4 regions of the Janthinobacterium sp. SUN176 genome follow, and region 2 is predicted to be linked to each of the others. Evidence: predicted binding sites of a transcription regulator. Region 2 holds the regulator's gene; each other region holds the start of a gene.
The links. Region 2 encodes sigma-54, which starts transcription at its own class of promoters, with help from an activator protein. Its sites were predicted from a motif close to TGGCANGNAANCTGCTTT; they were not measured.

Region 1 (7,568 bases), on a different contig from region 2:
GTGGGAATCGAGGCGTTCGGGTCGCCCATCTGCGCGGCCGCGATCATGCCGCCTTTTAAAATCATCGACGGCTTGACGCCGAAGAAGGCCGGCTTCCACAGCACGATGTCGGCGATCTTGCCCGCCTCGAGCGAGCCCACCACGTGCGAAATGCCATGCGTAATGGCCGGGTTGATCGTGTACTTGGCGATATAGCGCTTGGCGCGGAAATTGTCGCTGCGCGCCGTGTCGGGCGCCAGCGCGCCCCGCTGCACCTTCATCTTGTGCGCCGTCTGCCAGGTGCGCATGATCACTTCGCCGACGCGTCCCATCGCCTGCGAGTCGGACGACATCATCGAGATGGCGCCGATATCGTGCAGGATGTCTTCGGCGGCGATGGTTTCGCGGCGGATGCGCGACTCGGCGAACGCCACGTCTTCGGCGATGGCCGGGTCCAGGTGGTGGCACACCATCAGCATGTCCAGGTGCTCGTCGAGCGTGTTGACGGTGAATGGGCGCGTGGGGTTGGTCGACGAGGGCAGCACGTTGGCTTGCCCGACGGCGGCGATGATGTCGGGCGCATGGCCGCCGCCCGCCCCTTCCGTGTGAAACGTGTGGATGGTGCGGTCCTTGAAGGCGGCCAAGGTGTGTTCCAGGAAGCCGCCCTCGTTGAGGGTATCGCTGTGCAGCGCCACCTGGATATCCATGCGGTCGGCCACCGACAGGCAATTGTCGATGGCGGCCGGCGTGCTGCCCCAGTCTTCGTGCAGTTTCAGGCCGATGGCGCCCGCGCGCACCTGCTCTTCCAGGGGCAGCGGCAGGCTGACGTTCCCTTTTCCCATGAAGCCCAGGTTCATCGGGAAGGCGTCGCTGGCGGCCAGCATGGCGTGCAAATGCCACGGCCCCGGCGTGCAAGTGGTGGCGGCCGTGCCCACGGCCGGCCCCGTGCCGCCGCCCAGCATGGTGGTCACGCCGCTCATCAGCGCTTCCTCGATCTGCTGCGGGCAGATGAAGTGGATATGCGTGTCGACGCCGCCGGCCGTGACGATCATGCCTTCGCCGGCGATGATTTCCGTCGCGCCGCCGATGGGGAGCGTGACGCCCGGCTGGATGTCGGGGTTGCCCGCCTTGCCGATGCCGAAAATCAGGCCGTTTTTCAGGCCGATGTCCGCCTTCACGATGCCCCAGTGGTCGAGGATGACGGCATTCGTGATGACGGTGTCCATCACCTCGGCCGCGCAGCGCTGCGACTGGCCCATGCCGTCGCGGATCACCTTGCCGCCGCCGAATTTCACTTCTTCGCCGTAGATCGCGTAGTCATGCTCGATCTCGATGAACAGTTCCGTGTCGGCCAGGCGGATGCGGTCGCCCTTGGTGGGGCCGAACATTTCTGCATACGCGCTGCGGGGAATGCTGGCCATTTCAATCCTTTCCCGGTGGAGTGTCTTGCAGTTCACCCATCACTGCGCCATTGAAGCCGTAGACCTTGCGTTCGCCCGCCAGCGCCACCAGTTCCACCGTGCGCTGCTGGCCCGGTTCGAAACGCACGGCCGTGCCGGCCGTGATATTCAAGCGCATGCCGTAGGCGCGCCAGCGCTCGAAAGCCAGCGCCGGGTTGACCTCGAAAAAGTGGAAATGCGAGCCCACCTGGATCGGCCGGTCGCCCCGGTTGGCCACCACCACGGTAGCCGTGGCGCGGCCCGCATTCAGGCTGATTTCGCCTTCTTCCAATTTGTATTCGCCTGGGGTCATAATGTTTTCCTTCGTCAAAGCGCTCTACGCTGGCCGGCGGATCGCCGGCGCCACACAGGCACGGCGCGGATGGCGCCCTGCCATGCAATCAAAACTACGGTATCGGGTGGTGCACGGTCACCAGCTTGCTGCCGTCGGGGAAAGTCGCTTCCACCTGGATATCGGGGATCATCTCGGCGATGCCGTCCATGACGTCGGCGCGCGACAGAATTTTTGTACCGTCCGACATCAGCTGCGCCACCGACTTGCCATCGCGCGCCCCTTCCATGATGGCGGCGCTGATCAGGGCCACCGCTTCCGGATAATTGAGCTTCAAGCCGCGCGCCAGGCGCCGTTCGGCCAGCAGCGCGGCCGTAAAAATGAGCAGCTTGTCTTTTTCGCGGGGAGTCAGGTCCATGGTTTTCCTTGCGCTTCTTTCCTGATTAAGTGTTCCAGATACGGGGCACGACGGCGTCGCGCCCCAGCATGGCGGGACGCAGCAGCTGCCAGGCGGCCAGCATGATGCGGCGCGCCGCCTCGCTGTCGCCGCACAGCAGGCGCACCACCACCAGCGCTTTCATGTGCGTGGCGCCAAACGCGGCGCCGGCCGGCACGGCGATCTCGCGCACGGCCGCCAGCACGGCGGGAGCAACGGGCATGCCGACGGCGATCAGGGTGGCGCACACTGTGTGGCCCCCCAGTCCCAGCGGGCTGGCCATCAGGGCGCCGCCGGCGGCCAGCACGCCCTGCTCCCACCACAGCAGCTTGCCGCCGCGGCGGATCTGCACCTGCTGGCGGATGCTGCCCGTGTTGAATATTTCGCCCGAGGCGCCGCGGCCCAGGCAGACGATGTCGCAGCCGATGTAGCCGGCGTCCGCCGCCAGTTCCACCTCGTGGCGCAGGCGCACGCAAGCCTGGTCAAAGAAAATGCTCTCCTGCGGCAGCCACTCGATGGCGGCGCCGCTGCCGGCGCGCAGCACAAGGTGCTGGCCCGAGACATGGCCGTTCGCGCGGTACCACTTGGCGGCGCCGGGGGACGTGAGCAAGGCGTGCGCGCCCTCGCCCACCGTGGCGTCGACGGCCAGCTGGTCGCCGCCCACCACGCCGCCGGGCGGATGGATGATGATGGCGTGGCAGACGGCAGCGCCTTCCGGATACAGGGGCTTTTGCACGCGCAGGGGGCCCCTGTGCGTGCGCTCGACGAGGCGGCTGACGCCATCGTGCAGCGCAAAGCCCAGGCGCAAGTGCGCCTGCCAGGCGCTGTGCGCGCTGGCGGCAGTAGGCGTTGCGAAATGTGGGCTGTCTGGCATGCACTGCAATCGTGTAAATAACGATCTACAAAGCAGGATGCATGCCAGCGTCAGAGGGAAGAAACGTGAGAATCATGCACCGCATTGCGGCGCCCGCACCATATCAGTGCAGTTATCGTGCAGGCACGGCGCGGGGTGTGCTTATGCCGACACGGCTGCCGGCGCCACCGTCAGCACGCGCCGTTCGCGCAGCAAGGCCGTGAAGGCTTCCGCGGCCAGGGGGCGGCTGAAATAATAGCCCTGCATTTCGTCGCAGCCGTGTTCCGTCAAAAAATCCACCTGCTCGCGCGTTTCCACGCCTTCAGCGATGACGCGCATGTCCAGGTTATGCGCCAGCGAAATGACGGAACGGGCGATGGCCGCATCGCTGCTGCTGGTGGTGACGTCGTCGACGAACGATTTGTCGATCTTCAGCACGTCGATGGGGAAGCGTTTCAGGTAGCCGAGGCTGGAATAGCCGGTGCCGAAGTCGTCGAGCGAAATGCCCACGCCGATATCCTTCAGGCGCGTGAGGGCCGCCACCGCCTTGTCCGGGTCGCCCATCACCGTGCTTTCCGTGATTTCGATGCCCAGGCAGGCGGGCGCGATGCCGTATTTGCGCAAGGCCGCTTCGACGAATGGCACCGTGCGGTCTTGCGCGAACTGCTTGCCGGACAGGTTGACGGCCACCTTGATGCTGCCCAGGCCCGCGTCGTGCCAGGCGCGGATCTGCGCGCAGACGCTTTCGAGCACCCATTCGCCGATGGCCGTGATCGAGCCATATTCCTCGGCCAGCGCGATGAACAGGCCGGGCGGCACCTTGCCCAGCACCGGGTTATCCCAGCGCAGCAAGGCTTCCGCGCCCAGCAAGGCACCCGTGCGCAAGCACATCTGCGGCTGGTAGTGCACTTCGAATTCATCGCGGCCGATGGCGCCGCGCAGCTGCTGCTGCATCGCCAGGCGGGCGCGGATGTCGCTGCCCATGCGCTCCGTGAAGAAGGCGTAATGGTCGCGCCCCATTTCCTTGGCGCGCACGAGGGCCGTGTCGGCGTGGCGCAGCACGTCGTCGAGGCTGTCGCCGTCGGCCGGGCACATGGCGATGCCGATGCTGGTCGTCAGCGCCAGGCGCTCGCCATCGACGCTGAGTTCCTCGCGCAAGCCGGCCAGGATGGTTTGCGCCAGCGCAAGCGTGCGCCCCAGCAGGGCATCGTCCTGCAGCAGGATCTGGAATTCGTCGCCGCCCTGGCGCACCACCGTGTCGCCTTCGCGCACGCAGCCGGACAGGAAACGCGCCACCACTTGCAGCGCCTTGTCGCCCACGGCCTGACCGTGCGAATCGTTGATGTTCTTGAAGCGGTCCAGGTCCAGGCACATCAGCACCACTTGCTGGCCGTCGCGCAGGGCGTTCGCGCGCGCCTGTTCGAAGCGCTCGCGCAGCAGCACGCGGTTCGGCAAGCCCGTCAACGCGTCGTGGTAGGAGAGGAAATCGATCAGATGCTGCTCCGCCTTGCGCTCGCTGATGTCGAGGAAGACGCCGATGTAGTTGACGACGGCGCCGTCGGGGCCGTGCACGGTGGAGACGCTGAGCAGGCAGGGATAGGTGTCGCCGCTCCTGCGCCGCGTCTGCACCTCGCCCGACCAGCAGCCGCTGCTGCGCAAGCCCTGGCGCAGAGCCAGCAGCACCGCCTCGCCCGTGTATTCGGCGTGCAGGCGCAAAATGTCCGTGCCCACCACTTCCTGCGCCGCGTAGCCGGTGATGCGCGTAAAGGCGGGGTTGGCCGTGACGATGACGCCGGCCGGATCGGTGATCAGGATGGCGTCCTGCGTCGCTTCGAAGACCTGGCCCGACAGGCGCAGCAATTCCTCATTGGCGCGGCGGATCTGCACTTCGCGCGCCAAGGTGCTGGCCACCTGCTCCAGTTCGGCCGTGCGTTCGGCCACGCGCCGTTCCAGGTTGGCGCGCTCCTGCGCCAGCTGCAGCTGCGCCCGCGCCAGGCGCACGTGGGCGTCCGTGCGGGCCAGGATTTCCTCGGCCTGGAAGGGTTTGGCGATGAAATCGACGGCGCCCAGCGCGAAGCCGCGCACCTTGTCGTCCGTATCGTACTGGGCCGACAGGAAGATCACCGGCACCTGGCGCAGCGACGGTATCTCCTTCAGGCGGCGGCACACTTCAAAGCCGTCGAGGCCGGGCATGCGCACGTCGAGCAGGATCAGCTCGGGCGGGCGCGCCTGGGCCGTCCACAGGGCCAGTTCGCCGTTCGGCGCCTGGCGCACCGCATAGCCGGCGCCGCCCAGCAAATCGCTCAACAGCTTCAGCGAAGCCGGCGTATCTTCAACGATCAGTACTTCGCCCTTCGAATTCACTTCCGAAAAATCGCGGTGCATGTAGCAGTTCTCTCAGCTTTGGATGAGGCGCGGCGATCCGTTGCCGCGCTGGACAAGACATTTCTTTGCGATGAACTACGTACTATCATCATAATCTTTATTGCAATTTAGCACCATCCATCGGCGGCACTTAGTCCGTCTTTTCAGCGAATCCGATGTTGTCAGCCCACACTTTTCAAGCGTGCGCCAGCGCGCCCTCATTCTCCAGCAAGTCGCACAGCTGACGGTATTGATGCTGGTCAAGCATCGCCTGCAGCGGCGCCAGCACGGGCGCGGCCGCCGGCGGCAAGGCGCCCAGCAGCAGTGCCACCCTGGCCAGGTTCAATTCGCGCAGCGCCACCAGCAAGGCGGCGCGCTCTTCCCCGGCCAGCAGCAGCAAGTCTTGCGCCCGCAATGCCGGCGGCGCCTCGGGCGCCGGCGCTGCGGGCAGCGGCACGGGCGCCGCCACGGGCGCCTCGGCCGCCTGCGCGGGTATACTGAAACGGAAGGTGGCGCCCTGCCCCGGCATGGATTCCACCGTCAGTTCGCCTTTCATCAATTGCACGAATTCGCGCGAGATGGCCAAGCCCAGGCCCGTGCCATCCTTCGGTCCCGCGCTGTCGGCCTGCACGAAAGGCTCGAAGATGCGCTGCTGGTCTTCCGGGGCGATGCCGATGCCCGTGTCGCTGACGGCGAACGACAGGCGCCACGTGGCGTCATCGCGCCGCTCGCCGCGCACGCGCAAGGCGACCTCGCCGCCGCCGGCAAACTTGACGGCGTTCGACATCAGGTTCAGCAGCACCTGGCGCAAACGCGTCGCGTCGAGCAGCACGGCCGCCGGCACGTCGGCGCAATCGAGGCGCAAGGCCAGCCCCTGCTGCTCGGCGCGCATGCCCAGCATGTCCATCACTTCCTGCAGCAGGGGCGCCAGCGCCACCACGGCCGTCTGCGCGTGCAGGCGCCCCGCCTCGCCCTTCGACAGTTCGAGGATTTCATTGATCAACGTCAATAAATGATTGCCGGAGCGGTGGATGATGGCCAGGTTGCGCTTTTCATCGTCCTGCATGTTCGGCGAGGCGGCCATCAGGCGCGAAAAGCCGATCACGGAATTCAAGGGCGTGCGCAGTTCGTGGCTCATGTTCGCCAGGAAGGTGCTCTTGGCGCGGTTCGCCGCCTGCGCCTGGCTGACGGCCACCGACAGGGCGCTCGTGCGCTCGGCCACCAGTTCTTCCAGGTGATGGCGGTGGCGCAGCAATTCCAGTTCGGCCTCGCGGTGCGCCGTGATGTCGTAGTTCGAACCCACCAGACGCATGGGCCGCCCCTGCCCGTCGCGGAAGATCACGGCATCGGCCTTGATGTAGCGGATGGCGCCATCGGGCCACAGGATGCGGTACTCGTGCGTGAAGGCCTGGCCGGCGCCCAGCGCGGCACGCAGGGCCTCCTTGGCGGCCGGCACATCGTCCGGCATCAGCGCCGCGCGCCAGATCGCCGCCGGCGCCATCGCGCTGTCCGCATCGGCCTTGAACTGCGCATACATCTGCTCATCCCACTGCAAGGCATCGTTGATGACGTTCCAGTCCCAGATGCCGATGCTGGCCGCGCCGGTGGCCATCTGCACGCGCTCCTCGCTGCGCTGCAAGGCGCGGTAGCGGCTGTCGAGCAGCGCCACCATGTCGCGGATGGAACGGTACAGCGTGCGCAGCTCGCCCAGGAACCACGCTTTCGGCGGCGTGCCGGCCGCTTCGCTCTGCCCTGCCTGGACGCCGGCCGCATACTGGCCGATCGCCTTCAGGGGCTTGAGCATCAGACACCACATGAGCAGCCAGATGCTGGCCACCAGGATCACGTCGAGCGCCACGATCATGGCACCGATACCCAGCGCGCGCTGCCGCAGCTGCGCGTGCAGCAGGGCCGGCGTCGCATACACGGCCACGTTGCCGATGACTTGTCCGCCCATCGTCACGGGGCGCCGCTGCACCAGCCAGCCGGGTTCCGCGGACAGCGAGGAAAAACTGCCGATGGCGCCGGTCGCAGTGCGGCGCAGGACCAGCGCTTCCTTGCCGATGCCCGGCGTCAGGGAGCTGGCCACCAGGTCGCGCTTGCCCAGCGTGCTGCGCATGATGGCCTGCATCTGCTTTTCATCGAGATTCCACAAGGGCAGTTCGATGGCCACGGCCAGCTGGTCGGCGCTCAGGGCCAGGCTGC
Region 2 (7,568 bases):
CTGGGCGTGGGCGTGCTGATCACGGGCGACTCGGGCCTGGGCAAGAGCGAGCTGGGGCTGGAACTGATCTCGCGCAGCCACGGCCTGGTGGCCGACGACGCCGTCGAATTCTCGCGCATCGCGCCCAACATGATCGAAGGCCGCTGCCCGCCCCTGCTGCAAAACCTGCTGGAAGTGCGGGGACTGGGCTTGCTCGATATCAAGGCCATCTTTGGCGAAACGGCCGTACGCCGCAAGATGCGCCTGAAGCTGATCGTGCACCTCGTGCGCCGCAACGCGCTGGAAGAAGAAGTCGAGCGCCTGCCTTTCCTGTTCCCCACGGAAGACGTGCTGGGCTTGCCCGTGCGCAAGGTCGTCATCCCCGTCGCCGCCGGCCGCAACATCGCCGTGCTGCTGGAAGCGGCCGTGCGCAATACGATTTTGCAACTGCGCGGCATCGATACCTTGCAGGAGTTCATGGAACGGCAACGACTCGCCATGAGTGGCGATTAATGTTGCCAAGGAGTTCACCCTTGCAAGGGCGAACCGTTGCGCAGGCACGCAGCAGTGCTGCGTGAATTCCCTGCTGCACCAGAGATTAGCAATGAGTGGTGACTAGCGTTGCAAGAAGCACGCCCTCTTTTGTTTAACCAATACTACAGTCGAAATTGCAATAATTTGTAAAGATAGTTGCCTTGGGAGCGGAGCGCCGGTCTTTATTGTATGATCGGGTTATGCATATCGTCCTTATCACCGGAATATCCGGCTCCGGTAAATCCGTCGCGCTCAATGTGCTGGAAGATACCGGTTACTATTGTGTCGACAACCTGCCACCGGCCTTGCTGCCCAGCCTGGTGCAGACCCTGCTCGACGAAGGTACACCGCAACTGGCCGTCGCCGTCGATGCGCGCAGCGCCGAGTCGCTGACCAGCCTGCCGCACAATGTGGCCCTGCTGCGCGACCAGGGGCACGACGTCAAGGTCATGTTCCTGACAGCCACCACGCATTCGCTGGTGGCGCGCTTCTCGGAAACGCGGCGCAGCCATCCGCTGTCGCACGAATTGCGTCCGAACCAGAATCCGGCCAGCCGCCGCACCCTGATCGAGTGCATTTCGGAAGAGCGCGAACGCCTGTCGACCATCGAACAGCTGGGCCATGTGATCGACACGTCGGAACTGAGCGCCAACAAGCTGCGTGCCTGGATCAAGGATATCGTCGCCTCCGAACGCGCGCCGCTGACCCTGTTCTTCGAATCGTTCGCCTTCAAGCTGGGCGTGCCGCTGGACGCCGATTTCGTCTTCGACGTGCGGGCCTTGCCGAATCCCTATTACGACCTCGCCTTGCGCCCCCTCGACGGACGCGACGCGCCCGTGATCGCCTTCCTCGACGCGCAGCCCAGCGCGCTGGAACTGCTGGCCGACATCCGCGCCTTCATCGAGAAATGGTTGCCATCATTCAAGTCCGACAACCGCAGCTACCTGACGGTGGCCCTCGGTTGCACGGGCGGCCAGCACCGCTCCGTGTACATGGCGGAGCGGCTGGCGCAATATTTCGGCCCCAACGAGCGCGTGGTACTGCGCCACCGCGAGCGCAGCTAGTTAATCGAGGTGGCGCAGCGGATGCGCAGCGGCCGGCCAGACGGGGGCAAAGAAGCGCGCCACCATGGCCGCGTCGACTTCGTCCAGGCTGGCGGGGTTCCAGCGAGGGGCATTGTCCTTGTCGACCACCAGCGCGCGCACGCCCTCGAGCACTTCGCCATGTTCGAAATTATGGCGTACCACCGTGCGCTCCAGGCGCAGGCAATCGGCCACGCCCAGGTGGGCGCCCCGCTGCAGCAATTCCAGGGTCACCGACATCATCAAGGGCGAACGCAAGCGCATGGCCGCCAGCGCCTTGGCGGCGAACGCACTGTCGTCCTGCGCCAGCGAGGCCATGATGGCCGCAACGGAGCCGGCGCTGAAATGGCGGTCCAGCGCCGCGCGCGCCGTGGCCAGGGGGGATACCCCCGCCTCGGCCTGGAATGGCGCCGCCAGCGCCTTGATGGCCACAGGCAAGGCCTCGCCCGGCGTCGATTCAAACAGGTCCAGCAGCGCCCCCATCTGCGCTTCGGGCAGGTAGACATCGGCCAGGCCCGTGTACAGGGCGTCGGCCGCGTTGATCGTCAAGCCCGTCAAGCCCAGGTACAGGCCCAGCTGGCCGGCCAGGCGGGACAGGAAATAACTGCCGCCCACGTCCGGGAACAGGCCGATATTGACTTCCGGCATGGCCATGCGCGTGCGGCCCGTCACGATGCGCAAGCGGTTGCCTGGCCCGGCTTGCGCCACGCCCATGCCGCCGCCCATCACCACGCCATCCATCACGGCGATATACGGTTTCGGGTAGAAATGAATTAAATGATTTAAAGCATATTCTTCCGTAAAGAAATCTTCCAGCAGGGCGCTGCCGCCTTGCGGCGTGGCCAGACCCGCATCGTAAAAGAAACGGATGTCGCCGCCGGCGCACAGGGCTTTGTCGCTGCTGGAGCGGATCACGACGGCGTCCACCTGCGGATCGTCGCGCCAGGCCAGCAGGGCCGCGCTCAGGGCGCGCACCATCTCCAGCGACAGGGAATTCAAGGCTTTCGGACGGTCGAGCACGATGTGCCCGGTGCGGTTGCGGATGGAAGTCTGGACGAAGTCGCTCATGGCAGGCAGGAAAGAAGTGAAAGTGCGAATATTCTAATGCCTGCGCGGGGAACATTGCGTTCCGCTGGGCGCAAAAAAGGGCGCAATGTGCGCCCTTAGTTGATCACAACTGCTGGAAGCGGGTGGCCTTAGACGGCGACGACGGCTTCTTCCTCGGAGTTGTCTGGCAGATGCTTGATCGCCTCTTTACCGTGCCCTTGCACTTTGGTTTTGTATTTCATCACTTGCCTATCGAGCTTGTCGATCAGCGTATCGATCGCGGCGTACAGGTCGTGCGCCAAGCTTTCCACATAGACAGTCTTGCCGCTCAAACGCAGGTTGACTTCAGCCTTTTGACGTTTTTCTTTCTCTTTGAGGTTATCCACGGTCAGAATCACGGCGATATCGATGACTTGATCGAAATGACGTTTCACGCGCTCCAGCTTCGTTTGTACGTATTCACGGATGGCTGGTGTCACTTCGAGATGATGTCCGCTGATGGTGAGATTCATACACACTCCTAAAGATGATCGGGTTCGTGCGGTCCATCCTATCCGGCCCGCAGAGGAACCGAAAAAAACTTACAAACACTTACGCAGGCTCACTGGCGGAATTTTTAATGCTTCCCGGTATTTGGCAACAGTACGTCGCGCAATCACCATGCCTTGTTCCCCCAGCATGTCCGCAATCTTACTGTCGGATAAAGGATTTTTAGGGTCTTCTGCTCCTGTCAGTTGCACGATCAATGCCCGTATCGCCGTCGATGACGCTTCGCCCCCCGCTTCGGTGGCGACGTGGCTACCAAAGAAATATTTCAACTCGAACATGCCGTGCGGGGTCAGCATGTACTTTTGAGTTGTTACCCGCGAGATAGTACTCTCGTGTAAACCCAGTGTATCAGCTATTTCACGGAGCACAAGGGGGCGCATGGCAACGGCCCCATGCGAGAAAAAGTTCTTTTGTCTTTCTACTATCGCCTGCGCCACGCGCAGGATCGTGTCGAAGCGCTGGCGCATATTCTTGATCAGCCACTTGGCTTCCTGCAACTGTGCGCCCATGGCGCCCTCCCCCTTGCCCTGCTTGAGCAAGTTGGCGTACATGGCGTTGACGCGCAGGCGCGGCATGACGTCGTTGTTCAAGGTCACTTGCCAGCCATTGCGCGCGCGCTTGACGACGACGTCGGGCACCACGTAATCGGACACGTCCGAGGCGAACACGGCGCCCGGATGCGGATTGCACTGGCGAATCACCGTCTGCGCTTCGCGCAAGTCTTCATCGTCGCAATCGAGGGCTTTTTTCAGCTTGTTGAAATCGCGCTGGGCAAACCAGGCCAGGTGCTTTTCCACGATGACGAGGGCCATGCGCCGCGTCACCATGGCGATGTGTGGCAAGCGCTTGATTTGCAGGGCCAGGCATTCGGACGCGTTGCGCGCGCCCACGCCCGGCGGATCGAAACTTTGCAGCAGCGACAAGGCCGTGCGCATCTCGTCGGCGTCGATTTCCAGCTCTTCCGGCAGGCGCGCCAGGATGTCGTCGAGCGACTCTTCCAGGTAGCCATTGTCGTCGAGCGCGTCGATGATCAGCTCGACCAGCGCGCGGTCGCGCAATTCGAGCACCGTCACGCGCATCTGCTCCATCAGGTGTTCGCGCAGAGTGCAGTGATGGGCCTCCAATTGCGGACGCGAATCTTCGTCGTCGGGCGCCTTGCCCCGGCTCGCCTCACTCCAGTCGCTGTCGCCGCCATCCGCGGCGGCCGGGCTGTCGCCCCCCTCGCCGTCAAACGCTTCCGCTTCGGCCGGCGCTGCGGGCGCCTCCTGGCCTGGCGGCTGGGGCGGCGCTTCGGCCGGTGCGGCCGTGGAGCTCAAGGCCCCGTCGGACAGCAGGCGCAGCGAGCGGTCGAGCGGATCATCGAGGCGTTCGAGCAAGGGATTGTCCGTCAGCAATTGCTCGAGTTCCTGGTGCAATTCCAGGGTAGACAATTGCAACAGGCGTATCGATTGCTGCAACTGCGGCGTCAGTGCCAGGTGCTGCGAAGTGCGCAGCTGCAATGATTGTTTCATTGGCTTACATGCGGAAGTGTTCGCCCAGATAGACCCGGCGTACCGACTCGTTCGCAATGATGTCGTCGGGGCGTCCCGACGCCAGCACCGAGCCCTGGTTGATGATGTAGGCGCGGTCGCAAATACCCAGCGTCTCACGCACATTATGATCGGTAATCAGCACGCCGATATTGCGCTCCTTCAAGAAACGCACGATGCGCTGGATCTCGATCACGGCGATCGGATCGACGCCGGCGAACGGCTCGTCGAGCAGCACGAAACGGGGATCGGTGGCCAGCGCGCGGGCGATTTCCACGCGGCGGCGTTCGCCACCGGACAGGGACAGCGCCTGGTTCTCGCGCAGCTTTTCAATCTGCAAGTCGGCCAGCAATTTATCCAGCCGCTCCTCGATCTCGGCCTTCGTCAGCGGACGGCCTTCGACGGTCTGGATTTCCAGCACGGCGCGGATATTGTCTTCCACCGTCAGCTTGCGGAAAACGGACGCTTCCTGCGGCAGGTAGGACAGGCCCATCTGCGCACGGCGGTGGATCGGCAGGCTGGAGATATCCACGCCGCTGATATCGATGCTGCCACCATCGGACGGCACCAGGCCGACGATCATGTAGAACGAGGTGGTCTTGCCGGCGCCGTTCGGGCCCAGCAAGCCCACCACTTCGCCGCATTCGACTTGCAGCGAAACATCATGCACGACTTGCCGCTTGCCATAGGTTTTTTGCAGCCCGCGAACGATCAGGGTGCTGCCGCAACGTGTATTTTCCATTATTTCTTTCCTGGCGCGGGCGTGGCCGGCGCTTTCTCCGCTGCCGGCGCCTTGGTCTTCGGCTGGATCACCATGCGCACGCTGCCGCCATCGGCGGTGCTGGTGCCGCTGTTGGAATTTTCCATCGCAAATTCTTCCTTGCGGCTGTCATACGAGATGAAAGCGCCATTGGCCACATCGGTGACTTTCGCGCCTTCCAGGCGCGTCAGCTTGGCTCTGGAAAACAGTTTCACCACTTCCGTCTTGTTGTCGTATTCCACGCGCTCCGCTTCGCCTTCGACCCACAGGTCGCCCGCGCCATCACGCTTCTGGCGGAAGGTCGCAAGCTTGCCGGGATCGGCCCAGAAGGTGATGAACTGGTAGCCTTGCGGGTCTTCCGTGATCAGGGCCCGGCCCGCCTTCATGGTCAGGGTACCCTTGACCAGCACGACGTCGCCCGTCAGGGTGCGCACCTGCTTGACGTCATCGACGTGGCCGCTGCGTGCCGTGATGACGGCTTCCTTCTCGGAATCGGCCTTCTCGGCATGCGCCGCGCCCATGATGGCCAGCGAAAATACGGTCAACAGCAAGATGTTCTTCATAGTATGGTTTCCTTGTTTCATTCTGTCATTTTGCCGCCGCGGCCGGGCGCGGTTTCGGCGGGAGGACCATGCGCAGCGCATTCTGCACTTCCACCACGCCGGTGGCGTTATTCGCCTTCATGCCGACGCCATTGATGCGCGAGGCGCCCGTCAGGATATCGACAGGCACGTCCGTTTCCATTCTTTCCTCGTCCGGGAACACCGTCAGCGCTTCCGTCTTGACCGTCAGGTTCTGCGCCTTCGGACTGGCCACGCGGTCGATCACGACCTTGCGGTGCAGTTGCAGCCGGGTATTGTCCTGGTCGATATGCGCCAATTCCGCATTCATGTTCATCGGCGGCATGCCTGGCGTGAGCTTGCGCACGAAGGGCTGGTCGATATCGGACGAATCGTCCAGCGGATAATGCGTGAGCTTGGTGCCCGACACGATATAGCTGGGCTTGCCCGTCAAGTCCATGCGCACCATGCTGAAATTGGTGATGAAATAGTCGGGTTCATCCAGATGCTTGCTGGCCGTGATGTCCTGGCCATTCTTGTTCATCACCTCGAGCAGCCAAAAGCTGCCCAGCGCGACGACAACCGCGCCCAGCACGGTAAAAATCATGCGCCAGCGATGGGCGCCTCCTGGCTTACGCATAGGGCTTCACTCTTTCAAAGGTCACTGGCGAGGCGGCGCGCCTCACTCCAGGAACGGCGCCATGACGCGCGCATAGTTGTCCTGGGCGCGCAGCAGGAATTCGCAGATCTCGCGCACCGCGCCGCGGCCGCCGCCGGCCTGCGTCACATGGTGGGCCAGGCCCTGCGCCTCCGGACGCCCGCCCGGCACGCTGACGGCAAAGCCCACGCGCTTCAGGATGGGCGCGTCGATGACGTCGTCGCCGATATAGCCGCATTGCTCTTCCGTCAAGCCCGTCAGCGCCAGCAATTCACGAAACGGCGTCAGCTTGTCGTGACCGCCCTGGTGCACATGGGTAATGCCCAGGTCTTGCGCGCGGCGCGCCGTGATGGCCGAGCGGCGCGCGCTGATGATGGCCGTCTGCACGCCCGATTCCTGCAGCAGCTTGATGCCCAGGCCATCATACACATTAAACGTTTTCATCATCTCGCCGTCCGGGCCGAAATGCAGACTGCCGTCGGTGAGCACGCCATCGACGTCAAAGATCATCAGTTTGACCTTGGCCGCCCGCGCCAGGTTGTCCGCCACGCTGTCCATCAGATCACCTTCGCTTGCGTCAGATCATGGATATGCAGCGCGCCCACCAGCTTGCCGTCGGCATCGACGACCAGCATCTGGTTGATGCGGAACTGCTCCATCACGGCCACGGCATCGACGGCCAGGCGTTCGGGCGCGATGCTGCGCGGCTGCGCATGCATGACGTCGCGGATCGCCACTTGCGTGAAATCCTGCACGCGCTCGAACATGCGGCGCAGATCGCCATCCGTAAACACGCCCACGGGGCGGTTGTCCGCGTCGACGACGGCCGTCATGCCCATGCCTTTCTTCGTCATTTCCTCCAGCGCCTGC
Region 3 (7,568 bases), on a different contig from region 2:
ATATACGGATCGAGGCTGGAGACGACATCCTGCTCGTCGCGGCGCAGCTTACCCTTCAATCCGTACACTTCGCCGATATAGTTCTCATAGCCGGTGCGGTCATCGCTGGAGCGGCCATAGTCGATGCCGATGGTGGTGCTCAGCTTGCCGCCGGCCAACTGGTTCACGTGCAGCCAGTTGGTGTCGATGCCATAGAACTGGCGCTGGAAGTCGACCACGCCGCCCGAATGCTTAAGTAGACCGTCCACTTTGGTATTTTGGAATGCTTTATTAAACGCCTGGTACTGGATCACGTCGCGGTTGCCGCCATACACCATCACGTGCAGGCGGTCATCGCCGAACGACTGTTCATAAGTGGCGCCGATCTGCTGGTGGTCGATGCTCTTGCGCGTGTTGTAGCGGTCGGCCAGGGTGCGTTTCGGGTTTTGCGTGTCCGTCGTGTCGATTTCGCCGGCGCGCGGGTTGGCGGCAAACGTGGGCCAGGTGACGCCCAGGGGATCTTGCGTGTTGCCCTGGTGCAGGCTGTTGGCGACGATGGTCAGTTTGCTGTCCGCGGTGGGCTTGACGGTGATCTTGCCGAACGCCTGTTCGCGCGTGGCGGCGCTGTGGTCGCGGAAACCGTCCGTGCGGAAGCGCGAGCCGTCGAGCACGTAGCCGATGCCGCCTGCCTGACCCTGCGCCGTCAAGTCCACCTTGCTGGTGCCGTAGCTGCCGCCCGTCACATTCAGCTCGACGGAAGGGGGATTTTGTCCATCCTTGGAAAACAGCTGGATCACGCCGCCCGAATGGTTGCCGTAGATGGCAGAAAACGGTCCGCGCAGCACTTCGATGCGCTCGGCCGTATCGAGGTTGAAGGTGGCGGCCTGGCCCTGGCCGTCGGGCATGCTGGCGGGAATGCCATCGCTGATCAGCTTGACGCCGCGCACGCCGAAGGCCGAGCGGGCGCCGAAGCCGCGCGACGAGATTTGCAAGTCTTGCGCGTAGTTCTGGCGGTTTTGCACGACCAGGCCCGGCACGGCGGCCAGTGCTTCCGACGCGTTGACGCGGATTTGGCCATCCTGGATGCGGGCGCTGTCGACCACGTCGATCGAGGCCGGCACTTCCTGGCTGGGGTGGGCGATGCGGCTGCCGCTGACGACCACCGTATCCATGAATTGCCCATTGGCCGGGTCAGCTGCCTCGGCGGCAAAGACGTGAGGGGCGAGGGTGGCGCTGCCGGCGACAAACAGGCTGGCGATGGTGTTCAGGCGGAAACGATGCTGCATGCGGATTCTCCAATGTGAATAAAAGCCTGCTTGATCGCGTGCGCGGTACAGGTCTGCGTAGGTGTATCAAGCAATATGCCTGCCATGTCTCCATTGGTGGGCTGAAATTATACGCGTGTCAGTGGCACGGCGTTTGCATACGGTAATTGTCAGAGGCGCCGATGCGGCGCGCTTTTCCCTCGTTTTGCCATTGAAAAGGTGATTATGCCCAACTTCTTCTCGCGCTTGCGCCAGGTGTGCTGGCTGCTGCCGGCGCTCGTCAGCACCGCGGTCCATGCCGCTCCCTTTGCCTATGTTCCCAATGAAAAGTCGGGCACCTTGAGTGTGATCGACACGGCGACCGACCAGGTGGTGCGCCAGATCGCCGCAGGCAAGCGTCCGCGCGGCATCGCTGCCGATCCCACAGGGCGGCAATTGTTTGTCACGGATGCCGCCAGCAGCGCCTTGCTGCTGATCGATAACGCTGGCGGTGCGCCCGTGCGCACGGTGGCGCTGGGCAAGTCGCCCGAAGGCGTCAGCGCCTCGCAAGACGGTAGTCACGTGGCTGTGGCCGTCGAGGAAAACAATAGCGTGGCCTTGCTCGATGGCCAGACAGGTACCTTGCTCGCCGATATCAAGGTGCAGGGACGCAATCCGGAACACGCCGTCTTCAGCCCGGATGGGCGCTGGCTGCTGGTCAGCGCGGAAGAGGCGGAGCAAGTCGATGTCATTGATGTGGCGCAACGCCGGCAGGTCGCTTCCATCGCCGTGGGGCTGCGTCCGCGCGGCATCGGTTTCAGCCCGGACTCGGGCCGCGCCTACGTGGCGTGCGAACTGGTCAATGCCGTCTACGTGATCGACATGGCCGCGCGCAAGGCGATTGCCACCATTCCAGCGGGCAAGAATGCGAATGGCATCGCCGTCCATCCCGGCGGCAAGCAAGTGTATGTCTCGAACGGTATCGACGGAACGGTGATGGTGATCGACACGGCCAGCAATCAGGTCACGGCCACGATTGGCGTCGGCAAGCGCCCGTGGAACATGGCCATCACGCCGGACGGCGCCAAGCTGTACGTGGCCAATGGCCGCTCGAACAGCGTGTCCGTCATCGACACGGCCAGCGCGCGCAAGGTGGCCGATATTGCCGTGGGTGAATTGCCATGGGGCGTGGTGATTCGTTGATTCCTTCATGGCACAGGCGCAGGTGTTCCAGTCTGGTACACCTGTTCCATTGTGCAGCGGCGGCGTGGCGGCAAAGCAGGGCTGGCCCGGATTGGAACAGGATGCTGCCACCTTGTTCAAAACGCAAACAGAGCCACGCCCCCACCCAAGTCCGGGGCATGCGCTGAAAAGCGGGCCGGGATTGACGCCACGCCCTTGTAACGGGGGCAAAACCGGCTAAGTTTGTAGTGGGATGGCGAGCTGGCACGGCATTTGCGGAAGACTCCGTGTACTCACCCCATCTGTACCAGGACGTTTGATTTTAATTAAGTATTTCCATTCTAATTAACCCGATAGAGGACGACATGAATCTCGCAGACATCAGCAAACTGGGCGTAGCCAATCCCTTCAAACAACGCTATGACAATTACATCGGCGGCAAATTCGTTGCACCAGTAAAAGGTGAATACTTTCCTAACATCACGCCGATCACGGGCTTGCCGTTTTGCGAAATCGCCCGTTCCACGACGGAAGACGTCGAGCTGGCGCTGGACGCCGCGCACGCCGCCAAGGAGGCATGGGGCAAGACTTCGCCTGCCGAGCGCGCCAATATCCTGAACCGCATCGCCGACCGCATCGAACAGAACCTGAGCCTGATCGCCACGGCGGAAACCATCGACAACGGCAAGCCGATCCGCGAAACGATGAATGCCGACATTCCGCTGGCCATCGACCATTTCCGTTACTTCGCCGGTTGCATCCGCGCCCAGGAAGGTTCCGTCGCACAAATCGATGCGGAAACCTATGCCTATCACTACCATGAGCCGCTGGGCGTCGTGGGCCAGATCATCCCGTGGAATTTCCCTATCCTGATGGCCGTGTGGAAACTGGCGCCGGCCTTGGCCGCCGGCAATTGCGTCGTCTTGAAACCGGCCGAGCAGACTCCGGCTTCCATCATGGTGTTGATCGAGCTGATCGGCGACCTGCTGCCGCCTGGCGTGCTGAACATCATCAATGGTTTCGGCCTGGAAGCGGGCAAGCCGCTGGCGTCGAGCAAGCGCATCGCCAAGATCGCCTTTACGGGTGAAACGGGCACGGGCCGTTTGATCATGGGCTATGCGGCGCAAAACCTGATTCCCGTCACCCTGGAGCTGGGCGGCAAGTCGCCGAACATCTTCTTTGAAGACGTGATGGATGCCGATGATGAATATTTCGACAAGTGCCTGGAAGGTTTTGCGATGTTTGCGCTGAATCAAGGTGAAGTGTGCACCTGCCCATCGCGCGTGCTGATCCAGGAATCGATCTACGAGAAATTCATCGAACGGGCCTTGAAACGCGTGGCTGCCATCAAGCAGGGCAATCCGCTCGACTCTGCCACCATGATCGGCGCCCAGGCGTCGCAGGAGCAGCTGGAAAAAATCCTGTCCTACCTCGATATCGGCCGCCAGGAAGGCGCGGAAGTGCTGGCCGGCGGCGAGCGCAATACGCAGGCGGGCGACCTGGAAGGCGGCTATTACGTGCGTCCGACCGTGTTCAAGGGCAATAACAAGATGCGCATCTTCCAGGAAGAGATCTTCGGACCCGTCGTGTCCGTGACCACCTTCAAGGATGAGGCCGACGCATTGGCGATTGCCAACGATACCTTGTACGGCCTGGGCGCCGGCCTGTGGACGCGCGACGGTTCGCGCGCCTTCCGCATGGGCCGCGCCATCCAGGCGGGTCGCGTGTGGACCAATTGCTACCACCTGTATCCAGCCCACGCCGCGTTCGGCGGCTACAAGCAATCGGGTATCGGCCGCGAAAACCACAAGATGATGCTCGACCACTATCAGCAAACGAAGAACTTGCTGGTGAGCTATAGCCCGAAAGCGCTGGGCTTCTTCTAAACCGGCAACAGGCGCCGCGCCTGCAGTCCAGGCGCGGCGCGCAGAAAGGGATGCCATGAGTGCAGCAATTGCCCGGGTGGTCGCCACCGATGCGGCGCTGGAAATGATGGACAAGTTGCGCCAGCGTCACGGCCCGCTGATGTTTTTCCAGTCGGGCGGCTGCTGCGACGGCAGTGCGCCCATGTGCTACGCGCTGGGCGAGTTCGATGTCAGCGACACCGACATTTATCTCGGCAATTTGAATGGCACACCGTTCTACATGGGACTCGAGCAATTCGAGTACTGGGAGCATACCCAGTTGATTATCGATGTGGTCGATGGCAATGGCGGCATGTTTTCACTCGACAACGGCACGGGCAAGCGCTTTTTGACGCGCTCGCGCCTGTTCACCGATGAAGAGTGCGCGCTGTTGCATGCCCAGCCGCATGAGCACCGCAAGACTTGATACACACATACTAATAAAACAGAGGGAGATGATTGTGCAGAAAAAAATCATGGGGATACTCATCGGTTTGGGTTTGGCATCGCTGGCCCAGGCGGCCGACGTGGGCAATGTCACCAATGCCATGCTCGACAGCACGGCGAAGAATCCGGCCAGCGTCCTGTCGTTTGGCATGGGTACGCAAGGCCAGCGCTATTCGCCGTTGACGCAGATCAATGACAAGACCGTGGCCAAGCTGGTGCCAGCGTGGTCGTTCTCGTTCGGCGGCGAAAAACAGCGGGGCCAGGAATCGCAGCCGTTGATTCACAACGGCAAGATGTTCGTCACGGCATCGTATTCGCGCATCTTTGCCGTCGACTTGAAAACGGGCGCCAAGCTGTGGAAATATGAGCATCGCTTGCCGGACGGCATCATGCCGTGCTGCGACGTGGTCAACCGCGGCGCAGCCCTGTATGGCAATCTGGTGATTTTCGGCACCCTGGACGCCTACCTGGTGGCGCTGGACCAGAATACGGGCAAGATCGTCTGGAAAGAAAAAGTGGACGATTACGCGGCCGGCTACTCGATGACGGCCGCGCCGCTGATCGCCGAAGGCTTACTGCTGACGGGCGTGTCGGGCGGGGAATTTGGCATCGTGGGTCGGGTCGAAGCGCGCAATCCGATGACGGGCGACCTCGTGTGGAGCCGTCCGACGGTGGAAGGTCATATGGGTCACCGCTATGACAAGGATGGCAAGGCCATCGACAACGGCGTGTCCGGCACGGCGAACAAGACGTGGCCGGGCGACCTGTGGAAAACGGGCGGCGCCTCGACCTGGATGGGCGGCACCTACGATCCGCAAACCAAGCTCGCCTACTTTGGCACGGGCAACCCGGCGCCGTGGAACAGCCACTTGCGTCCCGGCGACAACCTGTACTCGTCATCCACCGTGGCGCTGGACGTCAAAACGGGCCAGATCAAGTGGGCGTATCAGAACACGCCGAACGATGCCTGGGATTTCGATGGCGCCAACGAGTTCGTCACCTTTGACATGGATGGCAAGCGCTATGGCGGCAAGGCCGACCGTAACGGCTTCTTCTATGTGATCGACGCCAACACGGGCAAGCTGCAGAACGCCTTTCCATTCGTGAAGAAAATCACCTGGGCCAGCAGTATCGACCTGAAGACGGGACGGCCGAATTTCATTGCCGCCGGCCGCCCTGGCGACCCCACCAAGGGAGAGGAAGGCAAGAAGGGCACGACCGTGTTTGCCGCGCCCGCTTTTCTCGGCGCCAAAAACCAGATGCCGATGGCGTACTCGCCGCAAACCAAGCTGTTCTACGTTCCCGCGAACGAATGGGGCATGGATATCTGGAACGAGCCGATCAGCTACAAGAAGGGCGGCGCTTTCCTCGGCGCGGGGTTCACCATCAAGCCATTGTTTGACGACTACATCGGCGCCATGCGCGCCGTCGATCCGAAGACGGGCAAGATCGTCTGGGAAATCAAGAACAACGCGCCGCTGTGGGGTGGCGTGATGAGTACGGCCGGCAACCTGGTGTTCTACGGCACGCCGGAAGGCTTCCTGAAAGCCGTCGACGCGAAGACGGGCAAGGAATTGTGGAAATTCCAGACGGGCTCTGGCGTCGTGGCGCCGCCCGTCACCTGGCAGGATGGCGACACGCAATATGTTGCCGTCGTGTCCGGCTGGGGTGGCGCCGTGCCGCTGTGGGGCGGCGAGGTGGCGAAGAAGGTCAACTTCCTGGAACAGGGCGGTTCCGTGTGGGTCTTCAAGCTGGCATCGAAGTAACGGGGTGAAGCATCCGGGCCACTCGGATGGGTGTCTCCCTGTCCGCCGGGTGTTTTCTTTTTGCTGACGGCCCAGGCCGTCAGTTTTTTGTTTATCTGGATGCCCGATATGCCTGCTTGCGGTCAATAAATGAACACCGACAGTGGCGATTGATCCGCTGCTGCACAAGTCAAATACGTATTTTCTCTTTCTCCCTCTGGGTCGCGCTGGGCACGCTTATTGCCAAAGCTTGAGGTACATCAATCACTGGTGTGCACACTAAAAACAGAGAAGAAAGAGGAGAAGCAATGAATACATTGATCAAGCTGGGGAGCCTCGGTGTCATGACAATCGCAGCGGTGGGACAGGCGCAAGCCGTCGATATCAAGGCTGGCGACTGGACCGTGTCGGTGGGCGGCATCGTCAACGCCTACTACACGCAAGTGTCGTGTTCGGGCGATACGGTGGGCGGGCTGGCGCTGGGCGGCCAGGCGCTCGGTTGCGGTGGAGAGAAGGACCGCACGACCATCGGCAATGGCTTGCTGCCGAATGGTTTGATCACCTCGGCAAGTTCGCGGCTGGGCGAGTACGACGTGAAAGCCTTGATCGGCATCTACAACTCGACGGCCACGGACAGCGCCATCAGCCAGAACAGCGTGGTCGATGTGCGCCAGGCATTCTTTACGTTTGGCAATGAACACATGGGCACTTTCAAGCTGGGCCGCGACTATGGCATCTTCGGCGCGAATGCGATTTTGTCCGACATGACCTTGCTGGGTTCAGGCGCACCCGTGCAGGCGACGCAGCGGGGCCGGGTGACCCTGGGCCATATCGGCGCCGGCTACACCTATCTGGGCAACTATGGCCAGATCATGTACAGCTCGCCGAAGTCGGGCGGCTTTGGCGCCGACGTGGCGCTGGTCAGCCCCGTCTCCGATACGCCCATCGTGGCAGGCTCGACCTATTCTTCAAAGTCGAGTCCGCAAGTGCAGGCACAGCTGACGTATGCGCAGGAAAGCTTGAAAGCCTGGCTGGGCGTGAAGTCGCAAAAATTCACGTCGAAAACG
Region 4 (7,568 bases), on a different contig from region 2:
ACCGACTGCACCATCGGCGTTTTCGACGCCACCTTTACCATTGAAGCGGGCGAGATATTCGTCATCATGGGCCTGTCCGGTTCGGGCAAGTCGACCCTGGTGCGCATGCTGAACCGCCTGATCGAGCCGACCGCCGGCCGCATTTTGATCGACGGCAACGACATCAATACCTTGCCGGACGCCCAGCTGCGCGCCCTGCGCCGCAAGGACATCAGCATGGTGTTCCAGTCGTTCGCGCTGCTGCCGCAAATTACCGTGCTCGACAACACTGCCTTCGGCATGGAGCTGGCCGGCATGCCCAAGGCCGAGCGCCATGCGCTGGCCCAGCAAGCTCTGGAACAAGTGGGCCTGGACGGCTACGGCGCCAGCTATCCCGACGAATTGTCGGGCGGCATGCAGCAGCGCGTGGGCCTGGCCCGTGCGCTGGCCTGCGATCCATCGATTCTGTTGATGGATGAAGCGTTTTCCGCGCTCGATCCGATTATCCGTACGGAAATGCAATCGGAACTGCTGCGCTTGCAGCAAATCAAGCGCCGCACCATCGTCTTCATTTCGCATGACCTCGACGAAGCCATGCGCATCGGCGACCGCGTTGCCATCATGAAAGACGGCCACGTGGTGCAAGTGGGCACGCCGGAAGAAATCCTGCGTAAACCTGCCAACGATTACGTGCGCAACTTCGTGCGCGGCGTCGATGCGGCGGCCGTCTTCAAGGCCAGCGATATCGCCCGCAAGAGCCAGATCGTCGTGTCCGAGTCGCCGAGCCGCGGCTCGCGCGCCGCGCTGTCGATGCTGGAAGAGCAGGATCGCGCGTTTGCCTACGTCGTCAATCCGCAGCGCAAGTTCCTTGGCGTCGTCTCGGCCGATTCGCTGCGCAGTGCGCTCGACGGCCATGTGGGGCCGCTGGGCCTGGCGCATGCCTATCTGCCCGACGTGCAGACCATCAATGCAGATGAGCCAGTCGCCGGCCTGTTCGGCCAGGTGGCGCAACTGCCTTACGCCGTCCCTGTGGTGGCCAATGACGGCAGCTTCCGCGGCGCCATCAGCAAGACAACCTTGCTGAAGTTCCTTGACCGCGACACGCCAGCCATAGCCGAACAACAACAGAAAGGACAAGCATGAATCCAAGCACCGTTTCCGCAGTAGAACCTGTTGTTGAACAGGCCGCTCAAATCAATCCCTGGGCGCTGACGCCGCCCACCGACGCCAGCACCGCCTGGCTGGACGCCGCCGCGCCTGCCGTGCAGCCGGAACATGCATCCGGCTTTCACCTGACGCAGATTTTCGACGGCTCGCTGCCGCTGGAAAGCTGGATCAACCAGGGCCTGGGCTGGGTCGTCGCGCATTTCCGTCCCTTCTTCCAGGCCGTGCGCGCGCCGATCGACAGCGTGCTGTCCGGCGTGGAAGGCGTGCTGCTGGCCGCCCCGTCGCTGACGGTGATCGCCATCATCGGCTTGCTGGCATGGCAATTTACCAGCCGCACCCTGGCCATCGGCACCGTGCTGGCGCTGCTGGTGGTGTCGATGCTGGGCATCTGGCCGGAAGCCATGACGACCTTGTCGCTGGTCTTGACGTCGCTGGCGTTCTGCCTGGCCATCGGCTTGCCGTTGGGCATCTTCCTTGCCAGCAGCGACCGCGCGCAGAATATCCTGCGCCCCCTGCTCGACGCCATGCAGACGACGCCCGCCTTCGTCTACCTGGTGCCCGTGGTGATGCTGTTTGGTATCGGTAATGCGCCTGGCGTGATCGTGACGATCATCTTTGCCCTGCCGCCGCTGGTACGTTTGACCAACCTCGGCATCCGCCAGGTGCGTCCCGACCTGATCGAAGCGGCCCGCGCCTATGGCGCCTCGCCGTGGCAGTTGCTGACCCGCGTGCAATTTCCGCTGGCTATGCCATCGATCATGGCCGGTATCAACCAGTCGCTGATGCTGTCGCTGTCGATGGTCGTGATCGCCTCGATGATCGCCGTGGGCGGCCTGGGCCAGATGGTATTGCGCGGCATCGGCCGCCTGGACATGGGCCTGGCCACCGTGGGCGGCCTGGGCATCGTGCTGCTGGCCATCACCCTGGACCGCTTGACGCAAGCGATGGGCCAGCCACGCCGCGGCGTGCGCCACTGGTACCAGACGGGTCCTGCCGGTTTCGTGCTGCGCCTGGTGCGTGGCAATGTGGAGAAAAATAATGTTGAACAGCAAGTAACGCTGGCCAACGCACAATAAAGGATACACATGCATCAAATCGACAATTTCAAAGTGACGCAAAAATCGCAACGCAAGTTCCAGCTGTTTTCCGCCCTGGCGATCGCCGCCATGGCCCTGACCACCAGCCTGGCCATGGCGCAGACGCCGGCCGCCGCTGCCGATGCGCTGCCCGGCAAGGGCGTCAAGGTGCAACCGCTGCAAAGCTCGATCGCGGAAGAAACCTTCCAGACCATGCTGGTCGACAAGGCCCTGGAAAAGCTGGGCTACGAAGTGCAGCCCATCAAGGAAGTGGAATATCCGACGGCGCATATCGCCATTGCCAACGGCGACGCCACCTTCATGGCCGTGCACTGGGACCCGATGCACAAGGATTTCTATAACAATGCGGGCGGCGACGCCAAGCTGTCGCGCACGGGCCAGTATGCGGGGCCTGCCGCGCAAGGTTATCTGATCGACAAGGCGACGGCGGAAAAGTACAACATCACGAATATCGACCAGTTGCGCGATCCCAACCTGGCCAAGCTGTTCGACCATGATGGCGATGGCAAGGCCGACTTGACCGGTTGCAACCCCGGCTGGGGCTGCGAAGCGCTGATCGAGAACCACATGGATGCGTATAAATTGCGCAAGACGGTGACCCACGTGCAGGGCAGCTATGCGGCCCTGATCGCCGACACCCTGGGCCGCTACAAGCGTGGCGAACCGATCCTGTATTACACGTGGACGCCGTACTGGGTCAGCGGCGTGCTGGTGCCGGGCAAGGACGTGGTCTGGCTGAAAGTGCCGTTCTCGGCCAATCCGGACAAGGTGAATACCCGTCTCGACGATGGCAGCGACTACGGCTTTGCCGTCAACACGGCGCGCATCGTGTCGAACAAGGCCTGGGCGGAGAAGAATCCGGCCGCAGCCAAGCTGTTCGAAGTGATGCAATTGCCCGTGGCGGACATCAATGCGCAGAACGAGCGCATGCGCCGCGGCGAAAACACGCAAGCCGATATCGCGCGCCATACGGCTGGCTGGATCAAGTTCCACCAGCAGACGTTTGACGGCTGGATCGCGCAAGCGCTGGCGGCGGCGAAAAAGTAAGTTTGCGGCTGAGACAGGCGTAAAAAAGTGGCTACCGATTTGGTAGCCACTTTTGCTTTTTCAGCCTATTTTTGTGGTTTTTGGTGAGTTTTCAGCCGTTTTCGGCCTATTTCTCTGCAAAACAGGCGTTTTCAGGTTTAATCCTTCAAGTCTTCGATCAGATCGATGTATTGCTGTTGCGCCTCTTCCTTCGAGGTGCCGGCCAGGGCCGCCCAGGCGTCGAACTTGGCGCGGTTGACGAAGTCGGTCATGCCAGGACGCTCGCCCGTGGCGTCGCCGCTCGACGCTTGCTTGAACAAGGCGTAGATTTTCAACAAGGTCATATTGTCCGGACGCTCGGACAGGGTCTTGGAATCGAGCTGCGCTTGTTCGAATTGCTCTTGTAAACTCATGATGGCTCCTGTGTGCTGATGGAATCGCTGGAAAAGTGCGGCAGGCCCGGCGGAGTGGCCACCGTGCGTGCTGCAGTGCCTGACATCATAGTGAAAAAAGCGCGCCGTGCATTAGAGGACACACTCAAAACAAAAACGCCGCCGCTGCGTGAACAGGGGCGGCGTCGGTACAGTCGCTTGAGCGCTGCGGAGTCGGTGCTTATACGCCCAGCAGTTCGACGTCGAAAATCAGGGTGGCGTTCGGAGGAATCACGCCGCCGGCGCCGCGTGCGCCATAGCCCAGTGCTGCCGGGATGATCAGCTGGCGCTTGCCGCCCACTTTCATGCCTTGCACGCCTTCGTCCCAGCCTTGAATGACGCGGCCGGCGCCCAGCGGGAATTCGAATGGATCGTTGCGGTCCTTGCTCGAGTCAAATTTCGCGCCGGCGCTGCCGTCGTCGTTTTGCAGCCAGCCCGTGTAATGCACGACAACATTGTTGCCGGCTTGCGCTTCAGCGCCTTCGCCAACGGTGGTGTCGATGTATTGCAGGCCGGAAGCGGTAGTGGTGGTGGTCATGATTATCCTTGTGTAGGCGATGAAAGCTTCAGATTGTAGAGCAATGAGTTGCAAAGCGCCATTCCAGGCCTGGGACGGGGAAAAAACGGAAATTACGGCGATGTGTGGCTGCCGGCAGCATTTAAGGGGGGATTTCACACAATAAATACAGTGTTCCACGTAAAATGCATGTTTTGTATTTAACAGTGATTTTTGCCATGTTCCGCAGTCTACGCCGCCTTGTTTTTTCCTCGCTGTGCCTGGTTTCCGCAATATCGACGGCGCAAGCCGAAGTGGTGGTGGTGCTCAATTCCCGTGATGCTACGGTGCAACTGCTGGACCAGAAAACCTATGCTCCCCTGTCCACCTTTGCCGTCGGCAAGGAACCGCACCATCTGATGGAAACGCCGGACGGCAAGTCGCTGATCGTCGCCAGTTCCGTTGGCAACGAGCTGATTTTCCTCGACCCCGTGTCGGGCCAGATCCAGCGCCGCATCAGCAACATCCTCGACCCGTACCAGATCGGCTTTTCGCCGGACCAGAAATGGTTCATCTCGAACTCCTTGCGCCTGGACCGCATCGACCTGTACCGCTACGACGGCAAGAACCTGACCCTGGCCAAGCGCATCCCGCTGCCAAAATTGCCCAGCCATATGGCGTTCACGGCCGACAGCACCATGGCTTTCATTACGCAGCAGGGCAGCAACCAGGTCAGCGCCATCGACCTGGCCACGCAAACGGTGAAATGGACCATGCCTGTCGGCCCGGCGCCGGCCGGCATCACGATGACGCCCGATGGCAAGCATTTGCTGGTGGGCATCATGGGCAGCGATTACGTGGAAGTGATCGACTGGCGCACGCAAAAGACCGTCAAGCGCATCAAGGCAGGCGCCGGCACGCACAATTTCCGCGCGCTGGGCGACAACCGCATGACGTTCGTCTCGAACCGCGTGTCGAACACGATCAACATCATCGACCAGCAAACGCTGGAAAACGTGGGCACGATCAATGTGCCGGGCGGCCCCGATTGCATGGAAATCACGCCGGACGGCAAGACCATGTGGGTAACGTTGCGCTGGATCAAGAAAGTGGCCGTGATCGACCTGACCACGCGCAAGGTGATCAAGACCATCCCGGTGGGCCGCTCGCCCCATGGCGTGTATTTCGCCACCCACTCGCCGCGCATGTGATGAGCCGGTGATGATGAAACGCTTCATTTTCGCGGGCCACGCGCCCGCCATGCTGCTGTGCGCCAACGCCATGCTGTCGCCCGCGCATGCCGCCGCACCTGCTGCCGTACCTGCCGCCATATCTGCTGCCCCAGCCGCATCTCCAGTTGCATCGCCAGCCCCGGCCGCCTGCAAGGGCACCATCTACATGACGTTTGACACGGGTAGCCAGTCGCAAGCGCAGCTGATCGCCGACGTGCTGAACAAACGCCATGTGAAGGCAACCTTCTTCCTGGCCAATGAAAAGACCACGCGCGGCGACTATTCGCTCGATGCCTCGTGGGCGCCGTACTGGAAAGCCCGCGTGGCTGAAGGCCATGCGTTCGGCACGCATACGTTTGACCACGTGTACTGGAAGAAGGATCTGGCCAACGGCTTGATCCAGGTCAAGCCCCAGTTCGGCAAGGATGGCGGCAAGCTGGCGTCGTTCACGGATCAGCAATTCTGCGAAGAATTGCGCCGCGTCGATACGCGCTTCCAGGAGCTGACCGGGCGCAAGCTCGACCCGTTCTGGCGCGCGCCGGGCGGCTACACGTCGCCGCGCACCCTGGCGGCCGGCAGCGCCTGCGGCTACCAGCACGCGGGCTGGGCGCCGGCGGGGTATTCCGGCGATGAGCTGCCCAGCGATAAGTATCCAAACGCCACGCTGCTGAAGAAAGCCCTGGCGAACTTGCGCAGCGGCGATATTTTCATTGCGCACATGGGCATCTGGTCGCGCAAGGAGCCGTGGGCACCGGCCAACCTGGACGCCTTGATTTCCGGCCTGCAAGACAAGGGTTTCTGCTTTGCCACCCTGCGCGAGCATCCTGCCTACGCGCGGAAGAAGGGCCAGCCATGATCGCCGCCGACATCGTCAGCTTCGTCACGCCCGTCATCGATGCTGTGGTCGACGCCTTTGGCGCGGCGCAAGGCTGGCTGTTCCAGACGGTGGTGAACCCGCTCGTATATCACCTGGGCTTTGGCGAATTCACGGAAGAAGCGTTCGAGGGCACGGAGTGGCTGCTGATCGGCCTGTGCGAACTGGTGCTGCTGTTTCTCGTGCTGCGTCCGCTCGAAGCCTTGATTCCCGCGCAAAAGATGACGGACCCGCGCGCCCGCTGGAACGATTTTATCTATACGGTGCTGCACCGCATTGGCCTGTTTTCCGTCGTGGTGTTCTTCACGCTCGATCCGCTGATGGATGCATTGGCGGGCGCCTTGCGCTTCGACAATATTCATCCATTGAACCTGGAATCGCTGTTGCCCGGCATCAGCCCCTTGCTCAGTTTTATCATTTATTTTGTGATACTGGACTTCGTCGACTATTGCTACCACCGGGCCTCGCACCATTTCGGCTGGTGGTGGGGCTTGCACAGCCTGCATCACAGCCAGCAAAACATGAACTTGTGGAGCGATGACCGCAATCACTTGCTCGATGACTTCCTGCGCGACGTGGTGATGGCGCTGGTGGCGCTCGGCATCGGCGTGCCGCCGGGCCAGTACGTGCTGCTGGTGTCGATTTCGCGCATTTTGCAAAGCTTGCAGCACGCAAATGTGAGGATACACTTCGGCCGCATCGGCGAGCGGCTCTTGATCTCACCCCGTTTCCACCGCACGCATCACGCGATCGGCGTGGGGCACGAGTCGAAAGGCAAGGGCAGCATGGGTGGTTGCAACTTCGGCGTGGTCTTGCCGATTTGGGATATGCTGCTGGGCACCGCGAATTTCTCGGCGGGCTATGCGCGCACGGGCGTGCGCGACCAGCTGGCCCGCATCGACAGCAACGGTGTCGGCCGGCCGGGGCGCAACTATGGCCGCGGTTTCTGGCAACAGCAATGGCTGGGCCTGCGTCGCATGGTGGAATTTGCAAGAATTAAACGAAAAGGACGCCGTTGATGCGTAATGTGTTGAATTCGTATGGCCGTGCTTTCCTGTCGCAATTGCATGGCAGGATACTGCTGCTGAGCGTGGCGCCGTTCATCCTGTCGCTGGTGCTGTGGGGCGGCTTGCTGTACGTGGGCTTGCAGCCGCTGATCGACAGCCTGCATGCGCTGTTCACGCAGTACGATTTCTTCCGCACCAGCGGCCAGGTGCTGACCACTTTCGGCCTGGGCGTGCTGAAAGCCGTGATCGTGCCGCTGAT

Region 1: the regulator sigma-54 is predicted to act here: its motif matches at 3,050-3,067, upstream of O3299_RS10505 (urease accessory protein UreD).
Region 3: the regulator sigma-54 is predicted to act here: its motif matches at 2,668-2,685, upstream of adh (aldehyde dehydrogenase).
Region 4: the regulator sigma-54 is predicted to act here: its motif matches at 4,392-4,409, upstream of O3299_RS22290 (beta-propeller fold lactonase family protein).

Annotation. Positions count from the first base shown of each region.
Region 1 is NZ_JAPWIA010000001.1:2,325,893-2,333,460, forward strand. Features, by position in the region: gene ureC (urease subunit alpha) at 1-1,400, opposite strand, end outside; gene O3299_RS10495 (urease subunit beta) at 1,402-1,731, opposite strand; gene O3299_RS10500 (urease subunit gamma) at 1,826-2,128, opposite strand; gene O3299_RS10505 (urease accessory protein UreD) at 2,154-3,020, opposite strand; gene O3299_RS10510 (EAL domain-containing protein) at 3,162-5,384, opposite strand; gene O3299_RS10515 (HAMP domain-containing sensor histidine kinase) at 5,560-7,568, opposite strand, start outside.
Region 2 is NZ_JAPWIA010000004.1:94,177-101,744, reverse strand. Features, by position in the region: gene hprK (HPr(Ser) kinase/phosphatase) at 1-492, shown strand, start outside; gene rapZ (RNase adapter RapZ) at 714-1,577, shown strand; gene O3299_RS23305 (enoyl-CoA hydratase/isomerase family protein) at 1,578-2,663, opposite strand; gene hpf (ribosome hibernation-promoting factor, HPF/YfiA family) at 2,792-3,154, opposite strand; gene O3299_RS23295 (RNA polymerase factor sigma-54) at 3,224-4,702, opposite strand; gene lptB (LPS export ABC transporter ATP-binding protein) at 4,707-5,462, opposite strand; gene lptA (lipopolysaccharide transport periplasmic protein LptA) at 5,462-6,043, opposite strand; gene lptC (LPS export ABC transporter periplasmic protein LptC) at 6,069-6,680, opposite strand; gene O3299_RS23275 (HAD family hydrolase) at 6,723-7,256, opposite strand; gene O3299_RS23270 (SIS domain-containing protein) at 7,256-7,568, opposite strand, start outside.
Region 3 is NZ_JAPWIA010000009.1:6,017-13,584, reverse strand. Features, by position in the region: gene O3299_RS27940 (TonB-dependent receptor) at 1-1,265, opposite strand, end outside; gene O3299_RS27935 (beta-propeller fold lactonase family protein) at 1,470-2,426, shown strand; gene adh (aldehyde dehydrogenase) at 2,771-4,291, shown strand; gene O3299_RS27925 (DUF779 domain-containing protein) at 4,347-4,736, shown strand; gene O3299_RS27920 (PQQ-dependent methanol/ethanol family dehydrogenase) at 4,786-6,522, shown strand; gene O3299_RS27915 (porin) at 6,810-7,568, shown strand, end outside.
Region 4 is NZ_JAPWIA010000003.1:224,954-232,521, reverse strand. Features, by position in the region: gene proV (glycine betaine/L-proline ABC transporter ATP-binding protein ProV) at 1-1,122, shown strand, start outside; gene proW (glycine betaine/L-proline ABC transporter permease ProW) at 1,119-2,222, shown strand; gene proX (glycine betaine/L-proline ABC transporter substrate-binding protein ProX) at 2,232-3,290, shown strand; gene O3299_RS22300 (acyl-CoA-binding protein) at 3,428-3,682, opposite strand; gene O3299_RS22295 (FKBP-type peptidyl-prolyl cis-trans isomerase) at 3,882-4,238, opposite strand; gene O3299_RS22290 (beta-propeller fold lactonase family protein) at 4,436-5,407, shown strand; gene O3299_RS22285 (polysaccharide deacetylase family protein) at 5,418-6,284, shown strand; gene O3299_RS22280 (sterol desaturase family protein) at 6,281-7,321, shown strand; gene O3299_RS22275 (EI24 domain-containing protein) at 7,321-7,568, shown strand, end outside.